One region of the Sphaerisporangium sp. NPDC005288 genome, then DNA from elsewhere that is predicted to be linked to it. Evidence: riboswitches for the same ligand, from Rfam matches in the RefSeq annotation. Region 1 holds a riboswitch; the other holds the start of a gene.
The links. Region 1 has a riboswitch for S-adenosylmethionine ahead of ABZU32_RS24785 (aminotransferase class V-fold PLP-dependent enzyme). Riboswitches for the same ligand answer to the same signal wherever they lie in the genome.
Positions count from the first base shown of each region.

Region 2: it holds a riboswitch for S-adenosylmethionine, as region 1 does, so the genes downstream of both, thrC (threonine synthase) here and ABZU32_RS24785 (aminotransferase class V-fold PLP-dependent enzyme) in region 1, are expected to answer to the same signal.

Region 1 is NZ_JBEXGT010000027.1:106,316-120,927, forward strand. Features, by position in the region: gene ABZU32_RS24770 (SAM-dependent methyltransferase) at 1-819, shown strand, start outside; gene ABZU32_RS24775 (cytochrome P450) at 874-2,076, opposite strand; gene ABZU32_RS24780 (TerC family protein) at 2,207-2,998, opposite strand; SAM riboswitch class IV at 3,163-3,278, shown strand; gene ABZU32_RS24785 (aminotransferase class V-fold PLP-dependent enzyme) at 3,490-4,770, shown strand; gene ABZU32_RS24790 (NADH-quinone oxidoreductase subunit D) at 4,900-5,988, shown strand; gene ABZU32_RS24795 (DUF3180 domain-containing protein) at 6,327-6,782, opposite strand; gene folK (2-amino-4-hydroxy-6-hydroxymethyldihydropteridine diphosphokinase) at 6,988-7,494, opposite strand; gene folB (dihydroneopterin aldolase) at 7,494-7,850, opposite strand; gene ABZU32_RS24810 (nuclear transport factor 2 family protein) at 8,067-8,510, opposite strand; gene folP (dihydropteroate synthase) at 8,507-9,364, opposite strand; gene folE (GTP cyclohydrolase I FolE) at 9,589-10,176, opposite strand; gene ftsH (ATP-dependent zinc metalloprotease FtsH) at 10,180-12,198, opposite strand; gene hpt (hypoxanthine phosphoribosyltransferase) at 12,481-13,038, opposite strand; gene tilS (tRNA lysidine(34) synthetase TilS) at 13,052-14,029, opposite strand; gene ABZU32_RS24840 (zinc-dependent metalloprotease) at 14,094-14,612, opposite strand, start outside.
Region 2 is NZ_JBEXGT010000046.1:45,873-60,484, forward strand. Features, by position in the region: gene ABZU32_RS33215 (hypothetical protein) at 1-63, opposite strand, end outside; gene ABZU32_RS33220 (AAA family ATPase) at 236-2,284, shown strand; gene ABZU32_RS33225 (GNAT family N-acetyltransferase) at 2,311-2,745, shown strand; gene ABZU32_RS33230 (TetR/AcrR family transcriptional regulator) at 2,848-3,486, shown strand; gene ABZU32_RS33235 (hypothetical protein) at 3,754-4,098, opposite strand; gene ABZU32_RS33240 (FAD-dependent monooxygenase) at 4,258-5,871, opposite strand; gene ABZU32_RS33245 (helix-turn-helix domain-containing protein) at 5,943-6,689, shown strand; gene groL (chaperonin GroEL) at 6,790-8,415, opposite strand; gene ABZU32_RS33255 (cold-shock protein) at 8,811-9,011, opposite strand; gene ABZU32_RS33260 (MoaD/ThiS family protein) at 9,405-9,680, opposite strand; gene thrC (threonine synthase) at 9,694-10,986, opposite strand; SAM riboswitch class I at 11,001-11,167, opposite strand; gene ABZU32_RS33270 (sigma-70 family RNA polymerase sigma factor) at 11,383-11,949, opposite strand; gene ABZU32_RS33275 (trehalose-6-phosphate synthase) at 12,115-13,542, shown strand; gene otsB (trehalose-phosphatase) at 13,629-14,468, opposite strand; gene ABZU32_RS33285 (DUF3263 domain-containing protein) at 14,491-14,612, opposite strand, start outside.

The DNA of each region.
Region 1 (14,612 bases):
GTCGACCAGGCCGTGGGCCATCCCCGCGAGCTCGATTTGGTGGACGTCGGCTCCGGCGACGGCGCCCTGGTGGCCCAGGTCCTCGACACCGCCGCCCCCGAGCTGGCCGAGCGGCTGCGGGTCACGGCCGTCGAACTGTCGCCGCCGCCCGGCGATCTCGACAAGCGCATCACCTGGGCCTGCTCCCCGCCCCCGGACGTCACCGGCCTGGTGATCGCCAACGAGTGGCTCGACAACGTCCCGCTGGAGGTCGCCGAGCAGACGCCCGAGGGGCCCCGCCTGGTGCTGGTCGATCCCCAGACCGGCGAAGAGCGGCTCGGCGGGCCGCCGGAGGAGGCCGACGCCCGGTGGCTTGCGCGGTGGTGGCCGCTGCGCCGCACCGGGATGCGCGCCGAGATCGGCCGCCCGCGGGACGAGGCGTGGGCGTCGGTCGTCGGGCGGCTCACCCGGGGCCTGGCGGTGGCCGCCGATTATGCACACCCTGTGGATAACCGGCCGCCGTACGGCACCCTGATGGGGTACCGCGACGGGGCCTGTGTGCCCGCCATACCCGACGGGTCCTGCGATATCACCGCACACGTGGCGTTGGACGCCTGCGCGGCGGCGGGCGAGCGGGCCGGGGCGATATCCACAACCTTGACCACACAACGACAGGCGTTGCGCGATCTCGGGGTCAGCGGCGAACGCCCCGCGCTGGCGCTGGCGAGCACCGACCCGGCGGGTTACCTCCGCGCGCTCGCCCGCGTCTCCGAGGAGGCCGAGCTGATCGACCCCGCCGGCCTCGGCGGCTTCGGCTGGCTCGCCCAGTGGAGACGTTGACGGCGCCCCCGCGCCGGCTCGGCCGGTGGACACCACGCCGGCATCCCCGGGTGCTCAGCCGATGGAGACGTTCAGGGCCTCGAGGCCACGGATGACGTAGTTCGGCTTCCAGACCGGCTCCTCGACCAGCTCGATCTTCGGGGCCGCCTTCAGCAGCGCGCCGAACGACTCGGCCAGCTCCACCCGCGCCAGCGGGGCGCCCAGGCAGAAGTGGATGCCCGCCCCGAACGAGATGTGCGGGTTGTCCCTGCGGCCGATGTCCAGCCGTCCCGGGTCGGCGAAGACCTCGGGGTCGTGGTTGGCCGAGCCGTACAGCAGGGCCACCTCGACGCCCTTCGGGATGTCCACCCCGCCGATGGTGACGTCCTCCAGCACCCAGCGCTCGAACAGCTGCAGCGGGGTGTCGTAGCGCATCAGCTCCTCGATCGCGGTGGGCAGCAGCGAGAGATCGTCCCGCAGCCGCTCCAGCTCGCCGGGATTGCGCAGCAGCGCCCACCAGCCGTTTCCTGTGACGTTCACGGTGGCCTCGTGCCCCGCGTTGAGCAGCAGGACGCACGTGCCGACGAGCTCGTCCTCGGTGAGCCGATCACCCTCGTCCACCACCTGCGCGAGCGCGCTGATCAGGTCGTCGCCCGGACGGGCTCGGCGCTCGGCGGCCAGCGCGCGCAGATAGGCGGCGAACTCCGACGCCGCGCGCACCGCCGTGTGCTGCGCCTCGACCGACGGCGCGAGCTCGTACATGCCGCACATGCCGGCCGACCACGGGCGCAGCAGGTGCCGGTCGGCCTCGGGGACGCCGAGCATCTCGGCGATCACCGTCACCGGCAGCGGCTCGGCCACCTCGGCGATCAGGTCGCCGCCCCCGCGCTCGACGAAGCCGTCCACCAGCTCCCCGGCGACGCGGCGCACCCTCGGGCGCAGCTCCTCGACCATGCGCGGCGTGAACGCCTTGGAGACCAGCCGGCGCAGCCGGGTGTGCACCGGCGGCTCGACGTCCAGCATCCCGCCGCGGGTCACCCGCCAGAACGGCTCCTGGAAGTCCGGCTCCGGCCGCCTGCCGAACTCCTCGTGCGAGGCGACGTGCAGGTACGAACGGCCGAGCCTGCGGTCGCGCAGCGCCGCGTTGACGTCCTGGTGCCGGGCCACGAGCCACTGGCCGGTCGGCTCGAAGAAGCTGACCGGCCGGCTGTCGCGGAGCTCCCCGTAGGCGTCGTAGGGATGGGCGACGAAGGCCGGATTCCACGGGTCGAAGCGCACGACGTCATGGTAATCGGGATATCCCGCCACGTCTCACCTGGCCGTCCAGGGATGAGCATCGCCACCGGCCAAGGGAGTGGCCGGCGCACCGCCCGGAACAGCCCTCGAGCCGCACGGAGCGCCGCCGGGGTCAGCGGGCTTCGGCGGGCGGCGCCGGGGCGGCGTCGGGCGCGCCGGTCTCCCCGTAGCGCTCGTGCAGTTCCACCGGCCGCTGGGCGCCCGCCTTCTTGCGCGCACGGATGTTGAGCAGCTCGACCACCAGCGAGAACGCCATCGCGAAGTAGATGTAGCCCTTGGAGATGTGCTGATCGAAGCCCTCGGCGATCAGCACGACCCCGATGAGCAGCAGGAACGACAGCGCCAGCATCTTGATGCTGGGGTACTTCTCCACGAACGCGCTGATCGGCCCGGACGCGAACAGCATGATCACCACCGACACGACCACCGCGGCGACCATGACGCCGATCTCGTCGACCATGCCCACGGCCGTGATCACCGAGTCCAGCGAGAAGACCACGTCCAGCAGCATGATCTGGATGATCACCGAGGTGAACGAGGCCGCCACCCGGCCGCCGGAGTGGCCCGAGGCGCCCTCCAGGCTGTCGCCGATCTCGAAGGCGCTCTTGCCGAGCAGGAACAGCCCGCCCAGGATCAGGATCAGATCGCGCCCGGATATGTCGTGCCCGAACACCGTGAACAGCGGCTCGGTCAGCCGCACGACCCACGACAGCGCGAGCAGCAGCGCCAGCCGGCTCACCATCGCCAGCCCCAGGCCGACCTTGCGGGCCAGGTCACGGCGCTCCGGCGGCAGCTTCCCCGCCAGGATGGAGATGAAGATGATGTTGTCGATGCCCAGGACGATCTCCAGGGCGACGAGGGTCAGGAACCCGATCCATATCTCCGGATTGAGCAGCCAGTCCATCGCGCCTCCTCGGGCCGGGCGTCGGTCACGTCACGGCCCCCGTCCCGGGGAGCCCGTCCCCTGTCAACGCGCGAGGGTCGGTCAAAGTTCGCGATTCGTGAAACGTGTCACCCCTGCCTCATGAGGTTGCGGACAGGCGGGGGAGCCGGGTTATAGTCCCGGTAGGTCATGAGTGCCAGCGTCAAGCCCCGGCTCGCTGGCCGGCAACCCTCGCGCTCGCGGCGGGGTGCCCCGGGTGAGGACCAGGTCCGGCACGAGGTGTGCCGGGCAAGCGCGGGCTCCGTCACACCAACGCCGTGACCGGGTCCCATGACCTTAGGAGGCCGGCGTTGACCGCTCTCACCATCCTGCAGAGCTCCTCCCCCGCCGTTCACGGCACCACCCCGCCGCCCCCCGGCACGTCCCCGCTGCCCTCCGGCACGTTCTCGCCGACCTCCGGCACTTTCTCGCCGGCCGCCGATGCTTTCTCGCCGGTCCCCGGCACGTCATCCCTGGTCCCCGGGGCGAGCGCGCGTCCGGACGCGCCCGCCGTGCTCGGCGCCGACCTGGAGGTGCCGGTCAAGGGCGGGCGCCTGCTGCCGTACGCCAACCTGGACTACGCGGCCAGCGCGCCGTGTCTGGCGCCGGTGAGCGCCGCCGTCGCCGCCGCGCTTCCGGCCTACTCCAGCGTGCACCGGGGCGCCGGGTACGCCTCCCAGCTGACCACCGCCCGCTACGAGCAGGCCCGCCACACGGTGCGGGCCTTCGTCGGCGCCCGCCCCGGGGACGCCGTGGTGTTCACCCGCAACACCACGGACGCCTCGAACCTGCTGGCCCGCTGCCTGCCCGGCGGCACCACCGTCGTGGTCTTCGAGACCGAGCACCACGCCTCGCTGCTCCCCTGGCCCGACGCCGTGCGGCTCGCGCCGCCCGCGTTCGCCGGCGAGGCGGTGCGCGCGGCCGACGAGGCCCTCGCGGCCATCGACGGGCCCGCGCTGCTGGTGGTCACCGCGGCCTCCAACGTCACCGGCGAGCTGTGGCCGATCGCGGCGCTCGCGCACATCGCCCACCGGCACGGCGCGCGCATCCTGGTGGACGCCGCCCAGCTCGTCCCGCACCGCCGGCTCAACCTGACCGCGCTCGACCTTGACTACGTGAGCTTCTCCGGGCACAAGCTGTACGCGCCCTTCGGCGCCGGCGCCCTGGTGGGACGGGCCGACTGGCTCGCCGAGGCCGAACCGTACCTGCGGGGCGGCGGCGCCTCCAAGGCCGTCACCGGAGGCGCGGGCCAGGGCGCGCCGCTGTCCACCGAGTGGAGCGCCGACCCCGAGCAGCGGCACGAGGCCGGCACGCCGAACGTCCTGGGCGCCATCGCGCTGGCCGCCGCCTGCGACGCGCTGTCGGCCACCGGCTGGACGCCCCTGGTCAAGCAGGAGGAACGCCTTCTCACGCTGCTGCGCGACGGCATCGCCGCCATCGACGGCGTCCACGAGCTGTCGCTGTGGGGGCCCGGCCACCCGCGCGTCGGCATCGTCTCCTTCGTCGTGGACGGCTGGACGGCGCGCGAGGTCGCCGAGGCGCTGTCCGCCGAGTACGGCATCGGCGTGCGCGACGGGAAGTTCTGCGCCCACCCCTTCGTCCGGCACCTGCTGGACGCCGTGGGCCGCTCCGCCGACGGTGACTGCGCGGACGGCACCACCGGCGCCGTCCGGGCGTCCATCGGCATCGGCACGACCGAGGAGCACGTGCTTCGCCTGGTCGCCGCCCTCTCAGATCTTGTCTCCCGCCGCTGACGTGACAGCATGGGGTTCATGACCGAACCTCGCGGAACTCGCGGAGGTCCCGGAGCCGGCGGCGCCGCCACGGGCGTCGAGCGGGTCGTCGCGGTCGGGACCGGCGCCAAGGAGCTCGCCACCGAGGACATGATCCTCAACATCGGGCCCCAGCACCCCTCGACCCACGGCGTCCTGCGCCTGCGGCTGACCGTGGACGGCGAGCGCATCGCCTCCGCCGAGCCGATCATCGGATACATGCACCGGGGCGCCGAGAAGCTCTTCGAGGTGCGCGACTACCGGCAGATCATCGTGCTGGCCAACCGGCACGACTGGCTCTCGGCGTTCGCCAACGAGCTCGGCGTGGTGCTCGCGGTCGAGCGCATGCTGGGCATGGAGGTCCCGGTGCGGGCGGTGTGGGCCCGCACGCTGCTCGCCGAGCTGAACCGCGTGCTCAACCACCTGATGTTCCTCGGCTCCTATCCGCTGGAGCTCGGCGCGATCACGCCGGTGTTCTACGCCTTCCGCGAGCGCGAGACGTTGCAGGCGGTCATGGAGGAGATCTCCGGCGGGCGCATGCACTACATGTTCAACCGGGTCGGCGGCCTGAAGGAGGACCTGCCGTACGGCTGGCTGGACCGCGTGAGGCGGGCGGTCGCCGAGGTGCGCGGGCGGCTGCCCGACATCGAGCGCCTCATCCACGGCAACGAGATCTTCATCGCGCGCACACGCGGCGTCGGGGTGCTCGACCGCGAGACGATCATGCAGTACGGCGTCAGCGGCCCCATCGCGCGCGCGTCGGGCGTCGACCTCGACCTGCGCCGCGACGAGCCGTACCTGGCCTACGGCGAGCTGCCGGTCAAGGTCGTCACCCGCACGGCCGGCGACTGCCACGCCCGGTTCGAGGTGCTGCTCGACCAGGTGAAGGCCTCGCTCGACCTGGCCGACGCCTGTGTGGAGCGGCTGCGCTCACTGCCGCCGGGCCCGGTCAACCAGCGGCTGCCCAAGGTGCTCAAGGTGCCCGAGGGGCACACCTACGCCTGGACCGAGAACCCCCTCGGCCTCAACGGCTACTACCTGGTCTCGCGGGGCGAGAAGACCCCGTGGCGGCTCAAGCTGCGCAGCGCGTCCTACAACAACGTCCAGGTGCTCAGGGAGATGCTGCCCGGGCAACTGATCGCCGACATGGTGGCCATCCTCGGCTCGATGTTCTTCGTCGTCGGCGACATCGACAAGTAGAAATCACGGCGCTGACCTGCGCGTTCGACACGGGTTTCCGGCCGGGTGGTTTAACGGGCCTCCCTCTGCGCAGAAGGAGGGTGCGTTAAGGGACAGGGATTCAGGGGTGGCTCCGTGCGAGGCGGGGCCCGGCCGCAGGCCGGGCCCCGCCTCGTGCGTCCGGCCCCGCCTCGTGCGTCCGGCCCCGCCTCGTGCGTCCGGCCCCGCCTCGTGCGTCCGGCCCCGCCTCGTGCGTCCGGCCCGCCTCGTGCGTCCGGCCCGCCTCGTGCGTCCGGCCCGGTCGCGGGCGTCCGGATCCGTTCGGGACGGAGGGCGCCGCTTCGCAGCGGGCGTCCTGATCAGGCTCGGGTGTCCTCGCCGGGCTGCTTCGGCACCTTGCAGCAGTGCTCCAGGTACAGGGCCGCGCAGATGAGGATCACGCAGGCGAGCAGCGAGCCGCCCGCCAGGAAGAAGTCGCGCCGCGGCGTGTCCTGGTCCAGCATCTGCAGGACGTGGAGGACGACCCCGGCGAACATCCCGGCGAAGGCGGCCCCGACATAGGCCGACGCCTTGGCCAGGGCCGCCAGCCGGGCCACCGCGAGCGGTTCCACCGGCTTGGTGTCGGGCTTTCGCTCGATGCGCGCCCGGGTCATCCACCCGCTGTAGGCCTCGCCGACCGCGAGCAGCAGCACGGTGGGGATCGCCGTCCACGGGACGGTCGGCAGGTCGGAGTAGACCTTCTGCAGCAGAGCCCACGTCACGACCGCGAAAGCGACCAGCAGCAGGACGAGCACGCCGGGACGGCTCGGTTTCACACGATCCTCCTCGTTCGCCGGCGGCGGACCGGTCTCGGCCCCGCCGGTCGGTCCGCCGTCATCGCCGGCCGGCCCGCAACCGGGACACGACCCTGCCCACAACAACCCCGCACCATGGGGAAAACGTTCCGGCGCGCCCCTGGCGGTGTCGCCACCGAGCTCAGGCGGACGCCCGCCCACCCTGGGGGAGGCGCCTGCACCACGCTCAGTCGGGCGGCTGGAGCGCCAGATCGGGGCGGAGCCGGACGCCCTTCTGGTCGAGGTCGGCGAGCAGGCCGGCGACCGACCCCCGGCCCGGGAGCACCGCTCCGGGGTCGGCCTGCGACCACGGGACGAGCACGAACGCGCGCTCGTGCGCCAGAGGGTGCGGAAGCGTGAGCTCGGGATCGTCCGACAGCAGCTCACCCACCATGATCAGATCGACGTCGAGGGTGCGCGGCCCCCACGGCTCGGTGCGCACCCGGCCGAACGCGGTCTCCACGCCGAGCGCGCGCTCGAGGATGGCACGGGGCCCGAGCGTCATGGTGCTCCCGATCACGACCGCGTTCAGATAGGGCCGCTGATCGGGCGGGCCGCCGACCGGGTCGGTCTCGTACACCGGGGACACCGCCACGAAGTCGAGCCCGGGCGCGTCGAACAGCGCGTCCACGGCGCCTTGCAGCGTCTCGAAACGGCGGCCGATGTTGCTGCCGAGCGCCAGAACGACCTTCATTACCGCCTCCTCCTGACTGTCACCACCACGTCGTCGAACGGAACGGGGATGGGTGCGGCGGGCTTGTGCACCTTGACCTCGGCCTCCTCGACCAGCTCGGCGGCGAGGCAGGCGTCCGCCAGGCGATGCGCCAGCGTCTCGATGAGGTTGACCGGCTCACCCTCGACGATGGCGGCCAGCCGCAGCGCCAGCTCGCCGTAGTCGACCGTCTTGGTCAGGTCGTCGCCCGCGGCGGCCGGGGCCGTGTCGAGGTGGAGCGTGACGTCCACCACGAACTCCTGGCCCAGCTCGCGCTCGGCGGGCAGGCACCCGTGCCTGCCACGTGCCCGCAGGCCGACCAGGCTCACGCTGTCCATGGTGCTCATCCCCCTGACCGATCGCCCATCACTATCCCCGCCACCCGGCCGCGGAACCGGCCCCGCGCGCGCCCGCCCGTGCACGACGGGACCCACGGGCGGAAGAACCCGGCAGAGCATAACGACACCCGCGCGCCGCGGAGCCCACCCGGACGCTCTGCCCGCGGCCCGCAGGCCCCCGCGGGGCCGCGCGGAGGGGGGAGAGCCACGGGAAGGTCACTCGTCGCTCTCTTCTTCGTCGTCGTCGCCGTCGGCCTGCAGGACCGGGGACCCGTGGTGGAACCACAGCCGCCAGCCGCCGGTGGTGCGGACGAAGGTGTTGGTCGCCACCACCCGGCCCGCCGCGAAGGTGGCGTCCTCGGTGTCGGCGGCGGTCAGGATGTTCTCGGCGCAGGTCAGCACCGCCACATCGCCGATCACCGTCGTGCGCACGTCGGTCAGCACGAACTGGATGTAGGGGGTGTTGGCCATGATGAGCGCCCACGAGCGCAGCACCTCGGCGCGCCCGGTGAGCATGGGCCAGCCCGGATGGACGCACATCGCCACCCGGCCTTCGCCGTCCTCGGCCCAGATCTCGGTCATGCGGTCGAGGTCGCCGCCCTCGATGGCGGTGTAGAACGCCTCGTTGAGCTTCTCGATCTCAGCGTGGGTCGTGCTCATCGAACCCCCTCCGCGCCCCGCCAGGCCGCCGCGACGCGGACGGCGTCGGCGTTGGGCCGCACCTGGTGGACCCGGACGCACCAGGCGCCGGCGTGGGCCGCCAGCGCCGTGACGGCGAGCGTGGCGTCGTCTGACCGGTCGAACGGCCTCGGCGTGCCGTCGGGACCGGCGAGCAGGCGGCCGAGGAACCGTTTGCGCGAGGCGCCGATGATGACCGGGTAACCGAGCTCGCCGAGCCTGCCGACGGCGGCGAGCAGCGGCCAGTTGTGCTCGGCCCGCTTGGCGAAGCCGAGCCCGGGATCGACGACGATCTGCCGCTCGTCGACGCCCTCGGCCAGCACGGAGTCGACGCGCTTGCGAAGCTCTTCGGTGACCTCGGTCACCACGTCGGAGTAGACGGCCCTGGCCTCCATCTCGTGGCTGTGGCCGCGCCAGTGCATCACGACGTAGGGCACCCCGGCGGCGGCGACCACGCGGGGCATCGCCGGGTCGGCCAGGCCGCCGCTGACGTCGTTGACCAGGGCGGCGCCGGCCCGCACGGCCGCCTCGGCGACCTCGGCGCGCATGGTGTCGACGCTGACCGTCACCCCGTGCTCGGCGAGCGTGCGGATGACCGGCTCGACCCGGCGCAGCTCCTCTGCCAGGGGGACGCGCGCGGCGCCGGGGCGGGTGGACTCGCCGCCCACGTCGACGATGTCGGCGCCCTGCTCGACCAGGTCGAGGCCGTGTCGCACCGCGACGTCGGGATCGAACCACTCGCCGCCGTCGGAGAAGGAGTCAGGGGTGACGTTGACCACGCCCATGACCAGACAGCGCCCCTCGTGGGGCAACCCCGGCACCCTCCATGCGGTCATGGCGTCAAGCCTAGGTGCTCCCCGATGACGATCTGTGCCATGGGTCCGGCTTGTGGATAACGAATCGACCCGACACGGACCCGCCCGGGATGTCCCCATCGCCACCTGTGCGCCTGGGGGCGGCGCCAAGGCGCGGACGGCGACCCCAAGTGCCCGCCTCGCCTGACGCGCCCGACCGGCCCGGCGGGCGTCACGCGGAAGCCTGGGTGGGCCGGAGGAAGGGATCAGTGACGGCCGAGAATGAGGGCCATGGCCTCGGCGCGGGTCTTGTCGCTCTCGCGGAAGTCGCCCCGCACCGCCGAGGTGATGGTCTTGGCGCCCGGCTTGCGCACGCCGCGCATCGTCATGCACAGGTGCTCGGCCTCGATCACGACGATGACGCCGCGCGGCGCGAGCACGCCCATCAGCGCGTCGGCGATCTGCGAGGTCATGCGCTCTTGCACCTGGGGGCGCCGGGCGTAGACGTCGACGAGCCTGGCGAGCTTGGACAGACCGGTGATCTGCCCCTTCTCGTTCGGGATGTAGCCGACGTGGGCGACCCCGTGGAAGGGCACCAGGTGGTGCTCGCAGGTGGAGAAGACCTCGATGTCCTTGACCAGGACCATCTCGTCGTGGTCGGCGTCGAAGACGGTGGTCAGGACCTCTTCGGGACTCTGCCCCAGCCCGGCGAACTGCTCGGCGTACGCGCGGGCGACCCGGGCCGGGGTGTCGAGCAGGCCGTCTCGGTCCGGATCTTCACCGATCGCGAGCAGGATCTCGCGAACGGCCTTCTCGATCCGGTCCGAGTCGACCTTGAGCGGCTTCACGGACACCCGTCAGGCCTCGTCCTGGGGCGCCGGGTGGTGGTCGTTGGTCAGGCCCGTGCCCGGGACGGCCGGGGAGCCGGCCGGGAGCGCGGCCCCGTTGCCGTTGCCCGCGATCTCCTTGGGCGTCAGGATGGGCGGGCGGTCGGAGGGGAGCCGCTTGCCGTAACCGGAGTAGGACGGCCGCTTCTCGCGCACGACCACGGAGGCGAAGATCTGCAGCACCTGCTCGCGGGAGAGGGTCTCCTTCTCCATGAGCTCGAGCACCAGATTGTCCAGCACGTCGCGGTACTGGACGAGGATCTCCCACGCCTGGTCGTGCCCGGCCTCGATGAGGCGCCGGACCTCCTCGTCGATCGTGGAGGCGATCTTCTCGGAGTAGTCGCGCTCGTGGCCCATGTCGCGGCCGAGGAAGACCTCGCTGTTGCCGGTGCCGAACTTGCGGGCGCCGAGGTGCTCGCTCATGCCGTACTCGGTGACCATGCGCCGGGCGATCGAGGTGGCCTTCTCGATGTCGTTGGCCGCGCCGGTCGTCGGCTCGTGGAAGACGAGCTCCTCGGCCGTGCGCCCGCCGAGCAGCATGGCGAGCTGGTCGAGCATCTCGGACCGGGTGGCGAGGAACTTGTCCTCCATGGGGAGGGTCATCGTGTAGCCCAGCGCCCGGCCCCGGGACAGGATGGTGATCTTGTGCACCGGGTCGGAGTTCGGCAGGGCGTGCGCCACCAGGGCGTGGCCGCCCTCGTGGTAGGCGATGATCTTCTTCTCCTGGTCGGACATGACCCGGCTCTTGCGCTCCGGACCCGCCATCACGCGGTCGATGGACTCCTCGAGGGTGTTCATCGTGATGAGCTTCTGGTCCTGGCGGGCGGTCAGCAGCGCCGCCTCGTTGATCACGTTGGCCAGGTCGGCGCCGGTGAACCCGGGCGTGCGCCGCGCGATGACGTCGAGGTCGACGTCCTGCGCGAACGGCTTGCCGCGCCCGTGGACCCGCAGGATGCCCTTGCGGCCCTCGAGGTCGGGACGGTCGATGACGACCTGGCGGTCGAACCGGCCGGGACGCAGCAGGGCCGGGTCGAGGATGTCGGGCCGGTTGGTGGCCGCGATGAGGATCACGCCGCCCTTGACGTCGAAGCCGTCCATCTCGACGAGGAGCTGGTTGAGGGTCTGCTCGCGCTCGTCGTGCCCGCCGCCGAGGCCCGCGCCGCGGTGCCGGCCGACGGCGTCGATCTCGTCGATGAAGATGATCGCGGGGGCGTTGGCCTTGGCCTGCTCGAACAGGTCGCGGACCCGGGAGGCGCCGACGCCGACGAACATCTCGACGAAGTCGGAGCCGGAGATGGAGTAGAACGGCACGCCCGCCTCGCCCGCGACGGCGCGGGCCAGCAGGGTCTTGCCGGTGCCGGGCGGGCCGTAGAGCAGCACACCCTTGGGGATCTTGGCGCCGATCGCCTGGAACTTGGCCGGGGCCTGCAGGAACTCCTTGATCTCCTGGAGCTCCTCGATGGCCTCGTCCGCGCCGGCGACGTCGGCGAAGGTGGTTTTGGGGGTGTCCTTGGTGATGAGCTTGGCCCGGGACTTCCCGAAGTTCATCACCCGGGAACCGCCGCCCTGCATCTGGTTCATGATGAACAGGAAGATCAGGACGATGATGACGATCGGCAGGAAGCTGATCAGCAGGCCGACGAGGAAGTTCTCGGTCGGCACCGTGATCTTGTAGCCGTTCGGCAGCTTCTTGGCGTCGACCTGGGCCTGGAGCTGCCGCTGCAGCTCGACGCCCTGACCCTGGACCCAGTACGCGTAGAAGCGGTCCTCTCCGTTGACCTTCTGGAGAGTCTTGATCTCTATGCGCTGGTCCTTGTCGACGATCACCGCGTTGTCGACATTGCCACTCTGGATCTGGCTGATGACGAACGAGGTGTCCTTCTGGGCATAGTTGCTGTTGCCGCTCCAGAATGTGGAGGCGAGCAGGAGCAGCACGACGATGCCCAGGATCCACAGCAGTGGCCCACGTGTAAATCGCTTGAGATCCATCCGATGCGGAACCCCTGCGGGCCCGTCCCTTCCTGAACACGGCCTGACGCCCCGGGCGAACCCGGGGTTAGCGGCATCCCGAACCGCTCCTGCAAATGACCACCCGGAGGCGATCACACCTCCGGAGACCTCCGAAGGTACACCGGGCCGCCGCGCAGGGTCACTGCTCCGGCGACACCGGCTTTGTCCTACCAACGTACGTCAGGCGGTCCCGTGTTCCCCACGGCGAGACCGATTGACGGTGTATTACAGCACTTGGCGAGTTGGAACTTCGCTCAGGGCTTACTCGGCCCCGTAGACGTGGCGGGCGAGGGTGCCGATGAAGGGGAGATTGCGGAAGCGCTCGGCATAGTCCAGCCCATACCCGATCACGAATTCGTTGGGGATGTCGAAACCGACATATTTCACATCGATCGGCACCTTCACCGCGTCGGGCTTGCGGAGCAGGGTGCAGATCTCCACCGACGCCGGGTTGCGCGACTGCAGGTTGTGCACCAGCCACGACAGGGTCAGCCCCGAGTCGATGATGTCCTCCACCACCAGCACGTGCCGCCCGGCGATGTCGGTGTCGAGGTCCTTGAGGGTGCGGACCACGCCCGACGACTTGGTGCCCGCCCCGTACGACGAGACGGCCATCCAGTCCATCTGCACCTCGACGTGCAGGGCGCGCGCCAGATCGGCCATGATCATGACCGCGCCCTTGAGCACCCCCACGATCAACAGGTTCTTGCCCGCGTAGTCCGCGTCGATCTGTCCGGCGAGCTCCTTGATCTTCGCCTGAAGTTCTTCCTCGGGAATGAGGACCTTCTCCAGGTCCATGCCCATGTCGGCTGCGTCCACCTGCGGTTTTCCTTCATGTGAGGGTGCTGGCGAATATCAGGGTGCCATACCGCCGCACCACGCCCACCCCCCCGGGTAGCTCCACCATCCGCTGGCCCCGCCAGGCGGTGATCAGGCGGTCCACCTGCTCGATGTGCACGGCCGCCAGCGCCGAGCCCGCCGCGCCCGCCGCCAGGGCCGCCCGCTGGATCACCCGGCGGCGCACGGCGGCCGGCAGACCGGTCAGCTCGTCGACGGCCAGCCCGGCGCCGGTGTCGCCGAGCCGCGCGCAGACCTCGTCGGCCCAGGCGTCCAGCGCGTCGGCGTCGTCCCTGCAGAGCCCTGCGGTGCGCGCCAGCGCCTCGGTGACGCCCGGCCCGAGCGCCCGTTCGAGCACCGGCAGCACGTCGTGGCGGACCCGGACCCGCGTGTAGGCGGGATCGGCGTTGTGCGGGTCCTCCCAGGGCACCAGGCCCAGCGCCTCGCACGCGGCGCGGGTGGCGCGCCGGGCGACGCCGAGCAGCGGCCTGCGGTACAGCCCCGCGGCCGCCGGCATCCCCGCCAGCGACCGGGTGCCGCTTCCCCGCGCGAGCCGCAGCAGCACGGTCTCGGCCTGGTCCTCACGCGTGTGCCCCAGCAGCACGGCCGACGCGCCGAGCCGCTCCGCCGCCGACGACAGCGCCCCGTACCTGGCCTCCCGCGCGGCGGCCTCCGGGCCGCCCGCCGTGCCCACCCTCACCGTGAGCGCCTCGGCCGGCTCCAGCCCGAGCCCGGCCGCCAGGCGGGCGACCTCCTCGGCCCGCTCGCGGGAACCCTCCTGCAACCCGTGGTCGACCGTCAGCAGCCCGGCGCGCAGGCCCAGGCGCGGCGCGGCGAACCCCAGGCAGGCCGCGAGCGCCAGCGAGTCGGCGCCCCCGCTGCACGCCGCCAGCACCAGGGCTCCCCTCGGCAGGCCGGCCAGCGACAGGCGCAGCTCACGGCGGATCCGGGCGACGGCGGGATGAGGTCCCATGCGTCCTAGTGTGGTGCGCCCGGCCGGCGGCGCCGACCACCGGCCGGGTCAGGACACGCCGTGGTCAGGCGTGCCCGTTGGCGGAGGGCAGCTCGGGGGCGCGCACCACGCGCGCGATCCACGCCTCGGGGTTACGGATCTCGCTGTGGTCGGGCAGCGTCGTGGGCGATCCCCACACGCGGTTGAACCCGTCGACGCCGACCTCCTCGACGACCTTGCGGACGAAGGCCGACCCCTCGGCGTACTGCTTGAGCTTGAGGTCGACGCCGAGCAGCCGCCTGACCGTCCTGTCGAACCGCGAGCCGCCGTGCCTGCGGTGCTGGAACTTGGCGCGGATGTCGGCCACCGAGGGCACCACGGCCGGCCCGACGGCGTCCATCACGTAGTCGCCGTGGCCCTCGACCAGGGTCATCACGGCCGTCAGCCGGTCGAGGATCTCCTTCTGCTCGGGGGTCTGGATGGCGTCGATGAGGTTGCCCTCGCCGCCCTTGATGGCATCGGCGACGGCGTCGGAGGCCGCGCGCAGGCGCTCGAGCATGGTGCCGAGGTCGATGTCGGAGGCGAGCAGGAACTCGGTCATCTG
Region 2 (14,612 bases), on a different contig from region 1:
GAGCAGCATGTTCGCAAGAGCGGGAATGACCGGGGACACCGCCACCGGGGCTCGCATCGTCACCCTCACTCGAGTACCCAAAGGTCAAGACCAGGCAAACTCCGCACAAGCGTCGCATCGTACGCCCGTCGCTCCGGCGCGGCCGATGAGCACGCACCCCGAGCGGCGTAAGCATATAAGCTTGTGGGTTCGCTGCCTTTGTCAACCACCTCCGTCCCTCAAGGAGCGCTTCGGCATGCCCGGACACCAATTGGCCCCCGACATATCCGGCGACGACTCCACCAGCCACCCAGACGATCCCGCCGGCGTGCTGCGGGCGGAACGCGACCACCTGACCGCCTCCCGCGCCGCGCTGCGCGCCATGCGCGAACACGCCCAGTCGCTGTCCGCCGACGCCGCCGGCGACTGGGTCTCCCAGCAGGTGCTGCAGGGCCTGCTGGACCAGCGGGTCGCCGCCCTGGCCGACCACCCCGACACCCCGCTGTTCTTCGGCCGCCTCGACCGGGCCGGCGACGACGACCTGCCCCTGACCATCCACGTCGGCCGCCGCCACGTGCACGACGACCACAGCCGGCCCCTGGTGATCGACTGGCGTGCGCCGGTCTCCCGCGCCTTCTACCAGGCGCGCCCGTCCGACCCGATGGGCGTGCTGCGCCGCAGGCGGTTCGGCTTCCACGGCGGCGAGCTGACCGCCTACGAGGACGAGCCCCTCGACCAGGGCGCCACGCTCCAGGAGTCGCGCATCCTCACCGAGGAGATCGAGCGGCCGCGCACCGGCCCCATGCGCGACATCGTCGCCACGATCCAGCCCGACCAGGACGAGATCGTCCGCGCCGAGGTCACCCAGACCGTCTGCGTGCAGGGCGCGCCCGGCACCGGGAAGACCGCCGTCGGCCTGCACCGCGCGGCCTACCTGCTGTTCACCCACCGCGAGAAGCTCGCACGGTCCGGCGTGATGATCATCGGCCCGAACCGCGCCTTCCTCTCCTACATCTCCTCCGTCCTGCCCGCCCTCGGCGAGGTGAAGGTCGACCAGACCACCGTCGCCGGCATCCTCGGCGACCACGCCGCTCCCGAGGCGCCGGCCGTCGCGGCGCTCAAGGGCGACGCCCGCATGGCGCCGGTGCTCCGCCGGGCGTTGTGGCTGCACATCAGCAAGCCCGAGGAGGGCCTGCTGATCACCCGGGGCGTCAACCGCTTCCGCGTCCCCGACCACGAGGTGCGCGAGATCGTCGCCTCGCTGCGCGGCACCACCCGGTACGGCCCGGGGCGCGCCGCCCTGGCCCAGCGGCTCGCGCACGCGGTGCTGGTGCGCATGGAACAGCGCGGAGAGTCCCCCGACGACCGGGTGCAGGACGCCGTGGCCAGGTCCAAGCCCGTCAAGCAGCTCATCGACCAGATCTGGCCCCGGGTGACGCCCCAGCAGGTGCTGTTCCGGCTGCTCTCCGACGGCGACTTCCTCGCCGCCGCCGCGAAGTCCGATCTGACGCCGGAGGAGTGCCAGAGGCTGCTCTGGGCCAAGCCCGCCCGGTCGTGGAAGTCCGCCCGATGGTCCGCCGCCGACGCCGCCCTGCTGGACGAGCTGGCCGACCTCATCGAGCGCACCCCCACCCTCGGGCACGTGGTCGTGGACGAGGCGCAGGACCTGTCGGCCATGCAACTGCGCGCGCTCGGCCGCCGCTGCCGCACCGGCTCGGCGACCGTCCTCGGCGACCTCGCCCAGGGCACCACCCCGTGGTCGGCCCGGTCCTGGGAGGAGGTGCTCGGCCACCTCGGCTTCACCGAAGGCGCGGTGACCGAGCTGACCCTCGGCTTCCGCGTCCCCCGCGAGGTGCTCGACTTCGCCGCCCGCCTGCTCCCCTCGGCCGCCCCCACGCTCGCCGCCCCGAGGTCGCTGCGCCCCGGCGCCGGGTCGCTGTCCCTGCGCCGCACCGCCGACCTGGACGCCGGCCTGGCCGCGGCCGCCCGCGAGGCCGCCGAGCGCGAGGGCTCCATCGGCGTGATCGCCGCCGACGCCGCGACCGATGCCGTGGCCGCCGTCCTGGCCGCCGCGGGCCTTCCGCACGACCTGCTCGGCCCGGACGGGGTCCCCGAGCAGCGCGTCTCGGTGATCCCGGCCTCGCTCGCCAAGGGCCTGGAGTACGACCACGTCATCGTCGTCGAGCCCGCCGACATCGCCGAAGCCGAAGACCGCGGCCTCGCCCGCCTCTACGTCGTCCTCACCCGGGCCGTCACCTCCCTCACCGTCCTGCACACCCGCGACCTGCCCGCCGAACTCACATAATCCCGACGCCGATTAGTGTGGCCCTCGTGACGGACGCGACTAACGGGGCTCCGACGGTACGGACCGGGACGGCGCAGGACCTGGAGGCGGTGCTGGCGTTCTGGTCCCACGCCGCCGAGGGCACCGACCGGCGTGACAGCGAGCCGGCCCTGCGGCGGCTGATCGAGCGCGACCCCGAGGCCCTGCTGATCGCGGAGCTGGACGGGCGCATGGTGGGCACGGTGATCGCGGGATGGGACGGATGGCGCTGCCACCTGTACCGGCTGGCCGTCGATCCCGCCCACCGCCGCAGAGGCATCGCCCGCTTCCTGCTGGACACCGCCGAGAAGCGCTTCGCCGAGCACGGCGGGATGCGGGTCGACGCGATGGTCCTGGACGACAACACGCTCGCCCACCACGCCTGGACCGCGGCCGGCTACGTCCGCCAGCCGCAGTGGGGCCGCTGGGTCAAGCCACTGTGATCCCGCCGCGGTCACCCCTGGTGACCCGGCCGCACGCCCCGGCGAACGTGGGGCGGCCCCATAGGTGGTGCCGCCCCATTTTCCGTGCCTAGGATCGGGCGCATGGAAGAACGGCTCGGCCTGCGCGAACGCAAGAAGCGCGAGACGCGGCAGCGCATCGCCGACATCGCCATGGGCCTGTTCATGATGCGCGGGTTCGACAACGTGACCGTGGCCGAGGTGGCCCGGGTGGCCGACGTCTCCGTCAACACGGTGTTCAACTACTTCAGGACCAAGGAAGACCTCTTCCTCGACCGCCAGGACGCCTTCGTCGAGCAGCCCAGCCGCATCGTCCGCGAGCGGCGCCCCGGCGAGTCGGTGATCGAGGCGCTGCGCCGCGACTACCTCCAGGCGCTCGACGAGGGCGACTGGCGCTCCGGGCTGAACGAGGGGGCCGAGGTCGTCACCCGCATGATCGACCAGAGCCCCTCGTTGCTGGCCCGCATGCGCGAGCTGTCCGAACGCCGGGAGGAGCGCCTGGCCGAGACCCTGGCGGAGGTGACCGGCGCCGCCGAGGACGACGTCATGCCGGTGCTGGCCGCCGCCCAGATCTGCGCGGTCACGCGGCGGCTGGCGGCGGACGGCGTGCGCCGCAAGGCGGCGGGGGAAGGCCACGAGCAGGTCGTCGCCGGCGTCCGCGCCCAGGCCCTGCTCGCCTTCGACCTGCTGGAGAAGGGCCTCGGCCGCTACGGCGCCGGCTGAGCCTCGCGGCTCACCGGCGCCGCCGTTCCGCGTCCCCCGGTTCGCGTACTCCGTCCCCCGGTTCACGTACCCCTTTCCCCGTGCCCCGGTTCCGTACCCCGTTCCCCGTGCCCCGGTTCCGTACCCCGTTCCCCGTTCCCCCGATTCCGTGCCCGTTCCCCTCGGTGCGTGTTCCCCGTCCTCGCCGGATTCGCGTGCCCGGTTCCGCTCCCCGGTTCCCTTCCTCGCCCCGTGCGGCTTCCCCGTGTCCCCGTGAGTGCCGGGCGGTCAGCTGGTGCAGGTGGCCAGCGCGGTCAGGCCGCTCCACACCGCGGAGCCGTTCTGCGCGGTGATGGTGAGGATGTGGCGGTGGAAGGGGTCGGAGGAGGTGTCCAGCGAGGTGCCGGTCACGGTGACCCCGGCCTTGGGGGTGAAGGCGACGGTGCCGAGGAGCATGGTCGGCGCGTAGGACGGGCAGACCAGGAGCATCGACGTGGTGGCGCCGGGGGCGATCGAGGCGTAGTTGGCGATCTTCGCGGTGGTGGCGGCGAAGGCGGGGCCGGTGACGGCCAGCAGCCCTCCGGCCAGAGCGGTGGCGGCGGCGACGGCGCGGAGGCTGTGACGGATCTTCATGACGTTCTCCTTGGATCGGTGGTGTCCCTGGACGCGTGCCCGCCGCTCTTCCGGCCGGTCGCCGCGTCCCGATGAACCAAGAGTGTCCGGGCAGGCTGGGAGGCCGCTTAAGGTCGCCTTGGCCGTATCCCGCCAGGTCGCCGCCGCGCTGGGAATCGGCTAACGCCGCTGGTCGCCGGCGTCCGCGGCCGGTGCGCCGAGCCAGGTGGCCAGGGCCTTCTCCAGCGCGCCGCGGTCGTCCCGGTCCTGCTCGCCGGCCCAGGCGACGATCCCGTCGGGCCGCAGGAACAGCCCGGTGAGCTCGGGACGCTCGTCCGCGCCCGCGGCGAGCACGGTCATCCGGTCGCGGTGGCCCTCGGCCAGGTCGCACAGCTCGCCCTTGGGGTCCAGCAGCAGCGCCTTGCCGTCGTGCAGGTGGTCGGCCAGCCGCGATCCGTCGGACAGTTCCAGGTCGGGGGCACTGGCGCCGACCAGCGCGTGGTCGCCCGGCAGGTCGTACCGCTGCCAGACGCCGGAGATCTTCTTGGCGAAGTAGGTGGTGCCGGTGACGGTCTCGACCAGGTCGTTCACGACGCTCCGCAGGGCCCTGGCGCGGGGATCGGGGCGCATCAGCGCGACCTGGGCGCGGGTCCAGTCCAGCACCCAGGCCCCGATCGGGTGCCGTTCCGCGGTGTAGGTGTCGAGCAGGTCGTGCGGCGCCCAGCCGCGCACGGTCGCGGCGAGCTTCCAGCCCAGGTTCACCGCGTCGCCGAGACCGAGGTTCAGCCCTTGGCCGCCGAACGGAGAATGCACGTGCGCGGCGTCGCCGGCGAGCAGCACCCGGCCCAGCCGGTAGGTGGAGGCCTGGCGCGCGTTGTCGGTGAAGCGGGTGGCGGTCTTGATCGCGGTCACGGTCACCTCGATGCCGGTGACGTGCCGGATCGCCTCCTGCAGTTCCTCGCGGGTGACGGGGGTGTCGCGGTCGGCGCGTGGACCGGTGAACTGGACGGTGAGGATGCGTCCCGGGACGGGACCATGCGCGTACACGCCGGTCGGGGTGGCGTGCCAGCCGACGCCCAGGGCCTCGGCGCCCTCCATCTCGCCGAGGACCTGGTAGGCGGTGATCTCGGGGTCGGTACCGGGGAAGTCGAAGCCGGCGAGCTTCCTGACGACGCTCCGCCCCCCGTCGCAGCCGACCAGCCAGCGGGCCCGCACCCGGCCCGCGCTCGTCGAGACGGTGACGCCCTCGTCGTCGGCCGACAGATCGGTCAGCTCGACGCCCCGCCGCACCTGGACGCCCAGCCGCGCGGCGTGCTCGCCGAGGATGCCCTCGATCTGCTGCTGGTTGACCAGGCCGATGTCCCCGGCCGGGCCGTGACCGGCGAGGTCGGGGTCGGCGTCGTCGAGCCGGGCCGCGTCCAGCATGATGCCGGCGAAGTGCCCGGCGAACTTCGGCGGCGTCCGCGGCGCCCGCGGGGGCGGTGCCTCCTCGGAGGCGCCGGCCGTTGCCGCCCGTCCGTCCCCGGCGTCCTCGCGATGGGCGGCCTGCTGCCGCATGAAGGCGGCGAAATGCTCAAGGTTGCGCTCCTGGGCCTCGCGGAGCGCCGGGAGCATGCCGCGCCGGTACAGCGCCTCGACGCTCGGCAGGTTGAGCGCTCCGGCCTTGATCGTGGGGTCCACCTCCGTGAGCCGCTCGACCACCATGGCCGAGACGCCCCCGAGCGCGAGCTCGCAGGCCAGCATCAGCCCCACCGGACCGCCCCCGGCCACCACCACGTCCACGTCGTACGACATGCCGCCTCCACTTCGGTTCCTTGGCTAAAAACTTACTGTAGCAGTAGTTTTTAGCCACTATATTGGACGGCGTGGACACCGACCTCGGGCTTCGTGAACGCAAGAAGCGGCAGACCCGGCAGCTGATCTCGGACGTGGCCTCCGGCCTGTTCCTCATGCGCGGGTTCGACAACGTCACGGTGGCCGAGGTGGCGGAGGCGGCGAACGTCTCGGCCAAGACCGTGTTCAACTACTTCCCGCGCAAGGAGGACCTGTTCCTCGACCGGGTCCCCGAGGTGGTCGAGCTGGTCACCCGGGCGGTCCGCGACCGGCCAGAGGGCCGCCCGCCACTGGCGGCGCTGCGCCGTCTGATCTTCGAGCTGCTGCGGAGCGGTCATGCCCTGTCGGGCATCAGGGAAGGCCAGCAGGCCTTCTGGCAGGTCATCCTGGACTCCCCGGCGCTGCGGGCCAGGGTGCGGGAGGCCCTGGAGGACCTGGAGGCGCTGATCGCCGCCCTGCTGGCGGAGGCGACCGGCGCCGGCCCCGGCGACGCCGACGCCGGCCCTGGCGACGCCGATGCCGGCCCTGGCGACGTCGAGGCCGGGTCCCGTGACGTCCACGGCGGCGCCGGCTCAGGGAACGTCGGTGGCGGCCCCGGCTCAGGGGACGTCGATGCCGAGCTGGCCGCCGCGCTCTTCCTGGCCGCCTACCGCACGGTGTACATCGCGAGCGCGCGGCGGATGATGGCCGGGGAGCGCGCGGCCGAGGTCATGCCCGACCACCTGGCCCTGCTGGAGCGGGCCTTCGACGCCGTCGAACGGGCCTGCCCCGGCTTCTGAGGGGAGCCCGCGCCGAGAGGGCGCGCCTGCTCGGACGCCGAAAGGGCCGCCCCCGGACGAATCCGGGAGCGGCCCTTTCGATGTGGCGTGAGCCGGAGGCTCAGAAGTCCATGTCGCCGCCGCCGGGCATGGCGGGAGCGGCAGGGGTCTTCTCGGGCTTCTCGGCGATGACGGCCTCGGTGGTGAGGAAGAGCGCCGCGATGGAGGCGGCGTTCTGCAGCGCCGAACGGGTGACCTTGGCCGGGTCGATGATGCCGGCCTCGAGCATGTTGACGTACTCGCCGGTCGCGGCGTTGAGGCCGACGCCCGTCTCGAGGTTGCGCACACGCTCGACCACGACGCCGCCCTCAAGGCCGGCGTTGACGGCGATCTGCTTCAGCGGCTCCTCGAGCGCCTTGCGGACGATCGCGGCGCCGGTGGCCTCGTCGTTGAACAGCTCGAGCTTGTCGAAGGCCTTGGCGCCCGCCTGGAGCAGGGCCACGCCACCGCCGGGCACGATGCCCTCCTCGACGGCCGCCTTGGCGTTGCGCACGGCGTCCTCGATGCGGTGCTTGCGCTCCTTGAGCTCGACCTCGGTCGCCGCGCCGGCCTTGATGACGGCGACGCCGCCGGCCAGCTTGGCCAGACGCTCCTGGAGCTTCTCGCGGTCGTAGTCGGAGTCGGTGTTCTCGATCTCGGCGCGGATCTGGTTGACCCGGCCGGCGATCTGCTCGGGGTCGCCCGCACCGTCGACGATGGTGGTCTCGTCCTTGGTGATGATGACCTGGCGCGCGCGGCCGAGCAGGTCGAGGGTGGCGGTCTCGAGCTTGAGGCCCACGTCCTCGCTGATCGGCTGGCCACCGGTGAGGATGGCGATGTCGCCGAGCATGGCCTTGCGGCGGTCACCGAAGCCGGGGGCCTTGACGGCCACGGACTTGAACAGGCCGCGGATCTTGTTGACGACCAGGGTGGCCAGGGCCTCGCCCTCGACGTCCTCAGCGATGATCACCAGCGGCTTGCCGGCCTGCACGACCTTGTCGAGCAGCGGGAGGAGGTCCTTGTTGGCCGACACCTTGGAGTTGACGATCAGGAGGTAGGGGTCGTCGAGGACCGCCTCCATGCGCTCCGGGTCGGTCACGAAGTAACCGGAGATGTAGCCCTTGTCGAAGCGCATGCCCTCGGTGAGCTCGAGCTCCAGGCCGAAGGCGTTGCTCTCCTCGACGGTGATGACGCCTTCTTTGCCGACCTTGTCCATGGCCTCGGCGATCATCTCGCCGATCTGGGTGTCGCCGGCGGAGATGGAGGCGGTGGAGGCGATCTGCTCCTTGGTCTCCACATCCTTGGCGATCTTGGAGAGCTCCTCGCTGACGCGCTCGACGGCGGCCTCGATGCCCTTCTTCAGGGACATCGGGTTGGCGCCGGCGGCGACGTTGCGCAGGCCCTCGCGTACCAGCGCCTGGGCGAGCACGGTGGCGGTGGTGGTGCCGTCACCCGCGACGTCGTCGGTCTTCTTCGCGACCTCCTTGACGAGCTCGGCCCCGATCTTCTCCCACGGGTCCTCGAGCTCGATCTCCTTGGCGATGGAGACACCGTCGTTGGTGATGGTGGGAGCGCCCCACTTCTTCTCCAGCACGACGTTGCGGCCCTTGGGACCCAAGGTCACCTTGACGGCATCGGCGAGCTGGTTCATACCGCGCTCGAGACCGCGCCGGGCGTCCTCGTTAAACGCGATCATCTTGGCTGCCATACGGCTAGACCTCCCAGATACAGGGTGGCTTGCAGCGGATCGAGCCGACGCCCGCGACGGCATGAAACCCGCGCCTCCACGGCACCTGTCGCCGTGGATCGCCAGGCCCCATCGCCTCGATCCAGGTTTGTCACTCTCGACAGGAGAGTGCCAACGAACTGTTTAGCACTCTACCCGGTCGAGTGCAAGCGACAACCCCTATGACCTGGGCGGCACAAGGATTTCTCCGACCGTATGCCGAATATTGGGCCCGCCTCCACAGGGTAGGCGGTACGACCCCGCAGGCTGACATGAAGGAAGGCCCGGCCCGTCTTGGTGCATGACAGACCGAACCTTCCAGCTACTGACGGGGAGAGACTAGTGGATCTTCGTCTGGCCGGGCGACGCCGGCCACGTCACACAGTGCGAACGGACTCCGCCTGCGGGCCCTTCTGCCCCTGCGTGATCTCGAACTCCACCCGCTGACCCTGCTCTAGGGACCGGTATCCCTCGGACAGGATCGCTGAGTAGTGGACAAACACGTCCTTACCACCGTCTACCGCGATGAAGCCGTAGCCCTTGTCCGCGTTAAACCATTTGACGGTGCCCTGCGCCACTTTCCGACTCCTCTTGCTGGGCTCCGGACCCCGCCCACTCCTCCGCGAGGTCCGTGACCTTCGGAGCCGAGACGCATGCGAACTCCTCGGCTACGTCGATCGTTCTCGACCATACCTGTGGCAAGGGTTGAAGCAACAGAGTCAATCGGGAAACTACTACTTGACGTTCGCTCTCAGCGGCACTCGGCTATTTCCCGCTCGCGTTTAGTTAGTTGACAATTACACTAACGGAGGGCTCGGTAATCACTTCTATTATGATAGTCGTCCCGCTACCGGGCCCCCCTTGCGGACATGGCGACGCCCATGCGTCCAGCTAGGACGCATGGGCGTGATGTGACTGATGGGGCCGGTGAGACTTGAGCACGCCTCACAAAGGCCAGAAGGGCGCGGAGGTCAGCCCCCGGCGACGGCGGGGATCACCGAGATGTTGGTTCCTTCGGGGGTTGCGGTGTCGAGACCGTCGACGAATCGGACGTCCTCTTCTCCGACATACACGTTGACAAAACGGCGGATCTTGCCCGTTTCGTCCAGAATACGGGCCCCGATTCCCGGGAAGTCGGCGTCGAGCTTCTGGAGCACCTCGCGCAGGGTCGCCCCGTCACTGCTCACCTCCGACGCGCCGTCGGTGTAGGTGCGAAGAATCGTCGGAATCCGCACAGAAACGCTCATTTATCGGGCCCTTTCAGGAGTGGTCGGCGACAGCCGTACGAAATGCGTCGAGCGAAGGACGGATGACCGCGGTGGGCCTCGCCTCGGCGGAGACCGCGTCGAGCGTCTTGAGGCCGTCCCCGGTGTTGAGCACCACCGTCTCGGCCTCCGGGTCGAGCAGGCCGTTGGAGACGAGTTTGCGCAGCACGCCGACGGTCACGCCGCCGGCGGTCTCGGCGAAGATGCCCTCGGTGCGCGCCAGCAGCCGGATGGCGTCCACCACCTCGGCGTCGGTGACGTCCTCCACCGCGCCGCCGCTGCGACGGGCGATGTCGAGCACGTACGGGCCGTCGGCCGGGTTGCCGATGGCGAGCGACTTGGCGATGGTGTCGGGCTTGACGGGACGCACGATGTCGTGGCCCGCCTTGAAGGCCGCCGACACCGGCGAACAGCCCTCGGCCTGCGCGCCGAAGACCTTGTATGGGCGGTCCTCGACCAGGCCGAGCTTGATCAGCTCCCGGAACCCCTTGTCGATCTTGGTGAGCTGGGAGCCGGAGGCCACCGGGATGACGATCTGCTCGGGCAGGCGCCAGCCGAGCTGCTCGGCGATCTCGAAGGCCAGCGTCCTGGACCCCTCGGCGTAGTACGGCCGGAGGTTCACGTTGACGAAGCCCCACTTGTCGCCCAGCGGGTCGCCGATGAGCTCGGAGCAGAACCGGTTGACGTCGTCGTAGGTGCCCTCGATGCCGACCAGCCGGCCGCCGTACACCGAGGCCATGACGATCTTGGCCTCTTCGAGGTCGGACGGGATGAACACGCAGGCGTCCAGCCCCGCGCGCGCCGCCGCGGCCGTCACCGCGCCCGCGAGGTTGCCCGTGGAGGAGCACGACAGGGTGTGGAAGCCGAAGTTGCGCGCGGCCTCCAGCGCGATGGCGACGACCCGGTCCTTGAACGAGTGGGTCGGGTTGCCGGAGTCGTCCTTGACATGCAGGCTGCGCAGGCCCAGTTCGCGAGCCAGGTTGTCGGCCTTGACCAGCTTGGTCCAGCCGGGCGCCAGGTTGGGCCGGGAGGCGACGTCGGCGGGAACCGGCAGCAGCCCGCGGTAGCGCCAGATGTTACTCGGACCCGAGGCGATCTGCTCACGGGTCACCGCCGTCCCGGTCTCGCCGGGAGAGCTCCAGGTGTAGGCCACTTCGAGTGGCCCGAAACACTCGGCACAGGCGAAGATCGGTCCCAGGTCGAACCTGGTGCCGCATTCGCGGCACGAAAGAGCGACGGCGGGGCCGAAGTCGAGCGTGGTCGTTGTCTCAGCTGTTGCGAGCGCCATGAAGCGAGGCCTTTCCCTCATCTTCGCCCGGACCACCTTGGTCACAGGCCGGAATTGGCACCTGTCCCGGCCGGTCTCACTGGTCTTTGAGTGCCGCGTCGTTCGGCAGACGCGGATGACCACAGCCGGGAGGGTTGCCGGGGCTTCGCAGGGCCGGTCCCTCCACCCCTCTGGATGAGCAATATGAAGTTGTGATCCCGCTTGTATCACAAGCAGGCCTTAAGAACTGTACCTCGCCCACCGGCGCGGACGGCCGTCCGTCTCATTCTCCGAGACGTGAGAGCACGATGGAAGAAACCGAAGCCGCAGGTGAGCACGTTGCAAGAAGCGTGGCGAGAAGCTCCGTCCCGGAACAGAGCAGGCAGGCAGAGGGCGCGTGACGCACCGCGCGGGCCGCTAGGCGAAGGGCCGGCCGTAGGCGTCGCCGAGCGCCGCCTGGACGTACTTGCGCGCCTGGTGGATGCGCGACTTGGCCGTGCCCAGCGGGATGCCGAGCTGCTCGGCGACCTCGTTGTAGTCGAGCTGGCAGATGTCGCGCAGCACCAGGGCCTGGGCCAGCTCGGGCTTGTCGGCCTCCAGGGACTCCATCGCGTCGAGCAGGTCGAGCCGCGACCCGGCGATGACGCTGACCCTGCGCGGGTCGGCCCGCAGCTCGGGCAGTTCATCGGCCGTCTGCTCGGCCGCACGGCGCTTGAGGGTGCGGTAGGTCGTGCGGGCGCAGTTGGTCGTCACGATGTGCAGCCAGGTGGAGAAGCGGGCCCGCCCCTCGAACCGCCCGATGTTGCGCGCCACGGCCAGCAGGGTGTCCTGGCAGGCCTCCTCGGCGTCCTGGTGGTACGGCAGCAGCCGCGAGCAGTGGCGCAGCACGTCGGCCTCGATGCGGCGCAGGAGCTCGCCCAGCGAACGGTGGTCGCCCGCGGCGGCCGCGCGGGCCAGATCCTCGGTCGTCTCGTCAAGCGCCATGCCCCGAGCTCCTCTCGACCGCCTGCGGCCAGCCCTGACCTGACCGCCAACCCATCTTATTGGGAGCGTTAAATTCAATTAATCTGCGGCCAGGTGCGCGTCACAGCGGAGATGAACCGGCGAGGGACGACCGCCGCAGGGCGGACGAGGAGTGGTGATGGGCGGATGAACACAGTTCTGCTGGCCTCCAACAGGGGGCCCGTGTCGTTCACGCTCGCCGATGACGGCACGCTGACGATGCGCCGCGGTGGGGGCGGCATGGTCTCCGGCCTGTCCGAGGTGGCCAAGGACGCCGAGGTGCTGTGGGTGTGCGCGGCGCTGTCCGACGGCGACCGCAGCGCCGTGCGGCTGGCGTCGGGCGGGCGCCTGGACCAGGCCGGCTACGACACCGGCCCGGTGCGCATGCTGGACATACCGCCCGCGACGTTCCACCGGGCCTACAACGCGGTGGCCAACTCCACGTTGTGGTTCGTCAACCACCTGCTGTACGACACGCCCAACTCGCCGCAGTTCGACATGCGCTTCCGCCGGGAGTGGGAGTCCTACCAGGACTACAACGCCGCGTTCGCACTGGCGCTGGCCGAGGAGGCCGCGCACGGAGCCCGGGCGATGATCCAGGACTACCACCTGACGCTCGCTCCGGCGATGCTGCGGGTGGAGCGCCCTGACCTGCGCATCTCCCACTTCTCGCACACCCCGTGGGCGCCGCCGGAGTACTTCTCGCTGCTGCCCGACGACATCGCGGCCGAGCTGCTGACCGGCATCCTCGGCGCCGACCAGGCCGGCTTCCTGACCGCGCGCTGGGCCTCGGCGTTCATGGACTGCTGCGAGACCCTGCTCGGCGCCCAGGTCGACCGCGTCCAGCGCACGATCACCTACGAGGGACGCACGACCCGCATCGGCGTGCACCCTCTCGGGGTCGACGGTGACGCGCTGTGGGCGCGGGCCCTGGAGCCGGACGTCGAGTCGCACATGCTGGCCCTGCGCGAGCGGGTGGGCGACCGCAAGCTCATCGTGCGCATCGACCGCACCGAGCTGTCCAAGAACATCGTCCGGGGGCTGTCGGCCTACCGGCAGTTCCTCGCCGACCATCCCGAGTGGCACGGCAAGGTCGTGCACCTGGCCTTCGCCTACCCCTCCCGGCACGACCTGCCCGAATACCGCGAGTACACCGCCGCCGTGCAGCGGTGCGCCAAGCAGATCGAGGACGAGTTCGCCGGCGAGGACTGGGACCCGCTGATCCTCAACGTGGACGACGACTACGCCCGCTCGCTCGCCGCCTATCGCCTGGCCGACGTGCTGCTGGTGAACCCCATCCGCGACGGCATGAACCTCGTCGCCAAGGAGGGCCCCATCCTCGCGCCCAACTGCGCGCTGGTGCTGTCCAGGGAGGCCGGGGCCGCCGCCGAGCTGGGCCGGGACGCGCTGATGGTCAATCCCTACGACGTCTCGGGCACGGCCGGCGCCCTGTACGAGGCGCTGATGCTCCCCGAGGAGGAGCGCGCCAAGCGCGGCACCCGCCTGCGCGCGGCGGCCACGGCCCTGCCCCCGCGCCAGTGGTTCGCCGACCAGCTCGCCGCCCTCGACCGCTGATCGCGGCCGTCCGGCGCGGCCGGAGGCGGTCGATCGCGCGCTGACACGGTTTTCGAGCCGTTCGAGTGCTTCACCGCCTACCGGTCTCAGCGGCGGGTCAGGGCGTCGGAGAGCGCCGACAACAGGGCCGCGACGCCCGCCGGGCCATCCACGACCAGGTCGGCGCGTTCGGCGAGCGCGGAGACCTCGGCGGAGGCGCTGCACACCGTCACGCCGGGCAGGCCCGACAGGCGGACGGCCTCGAACGCGGCCAGGTCGCCGAGATCGTCCCCGGCGAACAGCACCGACCGGGCGCCGCGCTCGGCGAGGAACGCCCCGAGGGCGTGCCCCTTGTCCATCCCGGCGGGCCGCAGCTCGAGCACCAGCCGCCCCGGCTCGACCAGCATGCCGGTCTCGGCGGCGAGCCTGGCCAGCGGGTCGCGCAGCGCCCGCAGGCTGCCCTCGGGGTCGGCGGCCCTGCGGGTGTGGACGGCGATCGCCCTGCCCTTGTCCTCCACGGTGATCCCCGGCTCGCTCCCATTCCTGACGGGGTGCCCCAGCGAGGCCAGCAGGCCGGGAAGCTCGGCGCGGACGCGATCGGCGCCGGGCGGCGGCGGGGGGGCGCTCAAGGTGCCGTCCTCCCAGCGCTCCAGGCCGTACTGGCCGAGCACCACGAGCCCGGGCACGTCGGCGAGGCCGGGCCCGCCGGGCACCTCGCCGTAGGCGATGGCCGTGGCGGCGGGGCGGCCGGTCACGAGCACCACCGCCCCGACCAGGCCGCCGAGGCGCACCAGCGCGGCGGCGGCGTGCGGGTCGACGCGGGCGTCGGCGGGATCGGGGACGATCGGCGCGAGCGTGCCGTCGAAGTCCAGCCCGATCACGGCGCCCTGGGGATCGGCCTTGATCGCCGCCAATCCGGCGATGTCCGGCAACACATCATGAGTCACGCGTTCAGCACTACCCCCCGGATCACGGGCGCATGCCCAGACGGCGGGCCGCGCGCTCGCGCTGCCGCGAAGCGCGCAGCCGCCGCAGCCGCTTGACGGTGAGCGGGTCGAACGCCATGGCCTCCGGCCGGTCGACGAGCCGGC